Pararhizobium capsulatum DSM 1112: one gene and its partner. The protein of the gene in region 1 binds, or shares a complex with, the protein of each later gene. Links are inferred from orthologs where the notes say so. Each region holds a gene or a part of one and is shown on either strand. Other genes may lie near its edges.

Region 1 (3,184 bases):
TCAGGATACGTTCGGGCGTGACATAAAGGAGATCGAGCTTGCCGGCACGCAAGGCATCACGAACAGCAAAGGCCTCGTCGCGCGTGAGCGAAGAATTCAGTGCCGCCGCGCTGACGCCAACCTGCTTCAACGCCTCCACCTGATCGCGCATCAAGGCGATCAGCGGCGAGACGACAATGCCGACGCCGTTGCGGCACAAAGCCGGGATCTGGAAACACAGCGACTTGCCGGCCCCCGTGGGAAACAGCACGACCGCATCGCCACCTGCCGTCACATGCTCGACCACGCCGGCCTGCTTGCCGCGAAAGGCCGAGTAGCCATAGACGGTCTTCAAGACATCGAGCGGGTTTCGGGCACCTTCACGGTCAAACAGGGGATCGATACGGTCTTTTGTCTGCGGCATGGAATCGCTTTCTTGGAGAGCGGACTATGGCACGGATCATGACACGACAGCCATCGCCTGCGACCCCAATGCACGATTGGTCCCCTTCTACTTGCCCGCCGGCCCTTTCACGCGGCCCGACAACACGCCGAAACCGTCAATGATCGCTTCCTGGTTTTCAAGACGCGTCACTTCGAGCTGAACCTCCTGCAACGTCCGTAGGATCTGGCTGACACTCTCGTCGTCCCCCTCCTCCGTCGCGTGGGCAAGCTCGTTTTCCAGTTCATGCCGCTGCCACAGCAACGCCTTGGTGCGCTTGTGCAAAGAGAGCGCCTGGAGATAACCCTCCCGTGCATCCTCGGGTGCCGCCTGAATGGTCGCGGTCCAAAGCCGCGTGTAGCGGATCTGCTGATCAAGCCCCTTCAGAAGTGCGCCAAAACCTTCCGCTTCCAGCTGTTCCATCAAACCTTCGCGAGACAGGCGCGGTCCCTTGGCGGCGGCGGCATTGAGCACAGACGACCAGAAGCGCTGGAGATCGCGATTGTCGTATTCGATCGCGGAAATCTCGTCATATTCCTCGAACAGAAGCTGCGGGTGATTGACAATCGTCAAGGCCAGCACACTTTCGCGCAACGGCGGGAGGCTCTGGCTGCCGCTCACCAGTGAAGAGCGGGCCAGGCGTTCAGAAACACCGCCGGTCCCTCGCTGGGCCGAAGGCCCGCCACGCCCCTGCGGGCCGTTGCGTGCTCCGTCTCTTCCCTGATTGCGGTCGAAATTGCGCTGAAAACCCTGTTGCCGATTGCTGCCCTGGAAGAAGGCATTCAGCCGGTCGCGAACATCCTGTCCGTAGTGGCGACGCACGTTCTCGTCGGCGATGACCGCAACCACCTGCTTCAATGTCGCTTCCAGTTCAGCGCGCTTTTCCGGCGTATCGAAGCCTCCAGACTGCACTTCGCGGATCCACACCATCTCGGACAGTGACCGCGCCGACGCCATCACCTTGTCGAAGGGACCGCGCCCTTCGTTGCGGACGATATCGTCGGGGTCCTTGCCATCAGGCAGAAGCGCAAAGCGCACGGACCGGCCGGGCTTCAGATGCGGCAGGGCGAGGTCCACGGCGCGGTTTGCTGCGCGAATGCCGGCGCCGTCGCCGTCGAAGCAGAGCACCGGCTGCTGCGTCAGCTTCCACAGAAGTTCGAGCTGGTTCTCGGTCAGCGCTGTTCCCAGCGGCGCGACGGCGTTCTCGATGCCGACCTGATGGAGCGCGATAACGTCCATATAGCCTTCGACGGCAATGATCGTGCCAGCGCCATTTTCGTTTTGCGCGGCGTTGCCGTCGCGGCCAGCCCCAGACATGGCTTTTCTGGCACGAGCAAAATTGTAAAGCACGCTTCCCTTATGGAAGAGTTCGGTCTCGTTGGAATTGAGGTATTTCGCCGGCGCATCCGGTGACATGGCGCGTCCACCGAAGGCAATGACCTTTTCGCGGGATGACAGGATCGGGAACATGATGCGGTCGCGGAAGCGGTCGTAGGAAACCGGAATGTCCGGCCCGTGAACGACAAGACCGCAGGCCTCGATCTGCTCCTTGGCAATACCCTTGGTCGCCAGATGCTCCTTCAGCGCATTGCGGCTCTCGGACGCATAACCAAGTCGGAACGTCTCGATCGTGCGCCCCGTCAGCCCGCGATCGCGCAGATACGCACGCGCCTTGGCGCCGTTGGCCGTCTGCAGCTGATCCTGGAAAAACTGCGTCGCCATTTCCATGACGTCCTGCAGGCTCGCCCGCTGGCGGTCACGCTTCTCGGCCTCGACATCCGGCTGCGGCATCGCCACGCCGGCAAGATCGGCGATCTGCTGCACGGCCTCAGGAAAGTTCATGCCGTCGAGATCAGTCAGGAAACGGAAATGATCTCCCGATACACCGCAGCCGAAGCAGTGATACCTCCCCTTGCGATCCTCGCAATGGAAGCTCGGTGACTTCTCCCCGTGGAAGGGGCAGCACGCCCAGAAATCGCCGCGCGACGCATTGGTCTTCTTGCGATCCCAGGTCACGCGTTTGCCGATCACGTCCGAAATCGGAACGCGGTCACGAATCTCATCGAGAAAGGCGTTGGAAAAGCGCATGAAAACCTCTGATCTGGCCTTCATATAGGCGTCAAAATCCCGCCACGCCACCGCCGATATCAGGCATGCCCGCAATTCACAGGCAGTCGTGACGGAGCATTCACCTTAAACGGTACAGAAACAACAAAGCGTTTGACATTGCTGCGTTGCAACAGCGATGAAGTCATCCATATTCCGGAAACATGATCATGGCTCTCACCGCACAAAGCCTGGCCGAAAGCGAAGATTTCTTCGCCGCTATGCGTGCGAGCGCCCGCGCGCTGACAGCGATGTTCGCAGAGTTTCCGCGCCTGAGCTCGATCTTCGCGTCTCAACAGCGCTGGCTGCTGGCGCAGGCGGGATTTGCAATTTATTTCGGCTGCCCGGCACTCGGACGGGAAGCAGGCCTCTATTCCGGCCGCTTCGTTGCAACCGCGGTCGAATACGATATCGCCAGCCGAAACACGGCAGCAGCCTTCCTGCAGGAAATGCTCGCCTACCGTTTCGTCAAATATATCGACAACCCGCCCGATAATCGCACGCGTCCGCTGGAGCCGACGGAGACCGCCCTTCATCCCGTCCGGCAATGGATGCATGTGCATCTTGCCATCCTCGACGGCCTGGACGGCGGTCGCCGAGCAGATATGCTTGCCAAAGACCCGGCAATGTTCCCCGGCCTGGAAGCAAGGACCGCCT
Region 2 (2,848 bases), 1.5 Mb from region 1 along the record:
TGCTTCGGTTCTCCTTTCCAGAAAACCTTGCTTCTCCATTCCGTCGAGCAGGCGCACGGTGGTCGGCGTCTCGATGCCAAGTTCTTCGGCAAGGTCTCGCTGATTGAGCCCGTCGCGCCGCAGCAAGGTGAACAGCACCCTCGCCCGCGACAGTGTCAAACCGGTTTCCTTCACCCGCGCATCAAAAAGCACGCGCAGCTTGCGATTGACGTTCGCAAGGGCGTCGAAGAGATCACGATCGGTGGCGACATCCGGCATTTCATACCTTTTACATATTACTAGCTTGCTAATTATTATGCTCCTACTTAGTTCAACCTCCTCAAATTTTCAACCTGTCAATTTCGGTTGGCAGCTATGAGAAATCTTCCGGGGTGGCTGCCGGGCATGGTAGGCTTGAGATTGCCGCCGGGACTCAAAGGAGCGCGGGGGTCAATGGAAAATTTCAGGCTTCCGGTTTGCGAGAGTACACCCTGTGGACATCGGGAAAAGCCGGTGTCGCAGGACGCCCTGTCCCGGTAGTGATCTCGAAACGCCTTGACCCTCGACGCAACTAGCCTAAACCGATGCCGTAAACGGATAGGAACAGAGACGATCGCCATGAACGAGATAGCGCGCAAACTTGCCCCCATGGCCAAGGATCAGTCGGACCCGCAATATCGCGAGGCGCCGAACAACCTTGAAGCGGAACAGGCGCTGCTGGGCGCCATCCTCGTCAACAACGACGCGTTCTACCGCGTCTCGGACTTCCTCAAGCCCGTGCATCTGCTGGAGCCGCTGCATCGACGCATCTTCGAAGTGGCCGGCGATATCATCCGCATGGGCAAGACTGCCAATCCGGTGACGATCAAGACCTTCCTCAAGGCTGACGACAAGGTTGGCGACATGACCGTCGCGCAGTACCTCGCGCGTCTTGCCGCCGAAGCCGTATCGATCATCAACGCGGAGGACTATGGCCGCGCCATCTATGACCTGGCGCTACGCCGTTCGCTGATCACCATCGGCGAGGACATGGTCAACATCGCTTATGACGCGCCGCTCGACATGCCGCCGCAAAGCCAGATCGAGGACGCCGAACGGCGGCTGTTCGAACTGGCCGAGACCGGCCGCTACGATGGTGGTTTCCAGGCGTTCAATGACGCAGTGGCACTCGCGATCGACATGGCCGGACAGGCCTTCGAGCGTGACGGATCGCTCTCTGGTATTTCCACCGGCATTCATTCGCTCGACGCCCGCATGGGCGGTCTGCAGCGCTCCGACTTAATCGTGCTTGCCGGACGTCCCGGCATGGGCAAGACCTCGCTTGCCACCAACATCGCCTACAACATCGCCGCAGCCTACGAGCCGGAGGTCCAGGCGGACGGCTCGTTCAAGGCGAGGAACGGCGGCGTCGTCGGCTTCTACTCGCTCGAAATGTCGTCAGAACAGCTGGCAACCCGTATCATCTCCGAGCAGACGGAAGTTTCCTCCTCGAAGATTCGCCGTGGCGAGATTTCCGAAGCCGATTTCGAAAAGCTCGTGGCCTGCAGCCAGATGATGCAGAAGGTGCCGCTCTATATCGACCAGACCGGTGGTATCTCGATTGCCCAGCTGTCCGCCCGTGCCCGACGCCTGAAGCGCCAGCGCGGCCTCGATTGCCTCGTGGTGGACTATATCCAGCTGATGACCGGCTCTGGCAAGTCGAGCGACAACCGCGTGCAGGAAATCACCCAGATTACCACGGGTCTGAAGGCGCTGGGCAAGGAACTGAACGTGCCGATCATTGCGCTTTCCCAGCTCTCCCGTCAGGTGGAAAACCGCGAGGATAAGCGCCCGCAGCTCTCCGACCTTCGCGAATCCGGCTCGATCGAGCAGGACGCCGACGTTGTGCTTTTCGTGTTCCGTGAGGAATACTACGTAAAGAACATGGAACCGCGTGACGAGTTCGACCCGAAATATGAAGAATGGAAGATGCAGTTCGAAAAGGTGAAGGGCACGGCGGACGTGATCATCGCCAAGCAGCGTCACGGGCCGACCGGCACCGTGAAGCTCGCCTTCCAGGCGGAATTCACCCGCTTTACCGATCTCGCCGATCCGTCGTTCACGCAGTACGAGGAACACTGACGAGCATGGACGACATCTTTTCGGCAGCATCCAATCGCCTGATCATCGATCTTGCAGCCCTTGCGGATAACTGGCGAAAGATGGCCCAACTTTCAGGTTCAGCGCGCACGGCAGCGGTGCTGAAGGCGGACGCCTACGGCATTGGCTTCGAACCGGTAGCAGAAACGCTCTACGCGGCTGGTGCACGCGATTTCTTCGTCGCGACCGTCGAGGAAGGCGTGGAGCTTCGTCCCTACACGCCCGAGGGTCGCATCTTTGTGCTGGCTGGCATGTGGCCGGGCAATGAGAAGCAGTTTTTCAACAACGACCTCGTGCCGGTCATCAATTCGGAAGAACAACTCGCCTTCTTCATGGCCGCCCTTTCCGAACGCGGCGAATACCCATGCGCGCTCCATGTCGATACCGGCATGAACCGGCTTGGCCTGACGGTTGATGAAGCGCTGGCGCTCGCCAACGATCCGGCCCGGCCGGCAAGCTTCTCGCCGGTGCTTGCCATGAGCCACCTCGCCTGCGCCGACGACCAGGCCCATCCGCTGAACCGCCGTCAGCTGGACGCCTTTCGCGCCGTGGCGGATGCCTTCGAGGGCGTCGAAATGAGCCTTGCGAACTCAGCCGGCGTGCATCTCGGGCCGGACTATCATTTCGACCTCACCCGCCCGGGTATCGCCGTTTATGGCGGCGAGGCCGTCAATGACGTCCCCAACCCGATGAAGCCGGTCGTCACCGCCGAGGCGCGCATCCTGCAGAT

Evidence for each region.
Region 2: the proteins of dnaG (region 1) and QO002_RS09325 are in contact, whole or in part, in a crystal structure (PDB 2R6A), measured with the Geobacillus stearothermophilus proteins. The link is inferred for Pararhizobium capsulatum DSM 1112 from one-to-one orthologs. Residues at the interface, in WP_049624496.1 of Geobacillus stearothermophilus: Lys456, Leu457, Leu458, Pro459, Ala460, Asn463, Ala464, Leu467, Leu535, Leu536, Ile537, Ala538, Gln544, Glu545, Asp548, Tyr549, His552; in WP_033016901.1 of Geobacillus stearothermophilus: Ser13, Glu15, Ala16, Gln18, Glu91, Leu92, Asp94, Ala95, Val96, Pro97, Thr98, Ala99, Ala100, Asn101, Tyr104, Tyr105, Ile108.

What each region holds. Positions count from the first base shown.
Region 1 is NZ_JAUSVF010000001.1:3,394,048-3,397,231, forward strand. Bases 1-2,925 are described here. They hold dnaG (DNA primase), read right to left. Parts: upstream 2,510-2,925; coding sequence 491-2,509; downstream 1-490. Other genes in these bases: recQ (DNA helicase RecQ), read right to left, coding at 1-403; QO002_RS16410 (hypothetical protein), read left to right, coding at 2,698-2,925. In the rest of the region: more of QO002_RS16410, read left to right, coding at 2,926-3,184. UniProt on the Escherichia coli protein: RNA polymerase that catalyzes the synthesis of short RNA molecules used as primers for DNA polymerase during DNA replication.
Region 2 is NZ_JAUSVF010000001.1:1,941,176-1,944,023, reverse strand. It holds QO002_RS09325 (replicative DNA helicase), read left to right. Parts: upstream 1-597; coding sequence 598-2,100; downstream 2,101-2,848. Other genes in the region: alr (alanine racemase), read left to right, coding at 2,106-2,848; QO002_RS09330 (MarR family winged helix-turn-helix transcriptional regulator), read right to left, coding at 1-258. UniProt on the Escherichia coli protein: The main replicative DNA helicase, it participates in initiation and elongation during chromosome replication. Travels ahead of the DNA replisome, separating dsDNA into templates for DNA synthesis.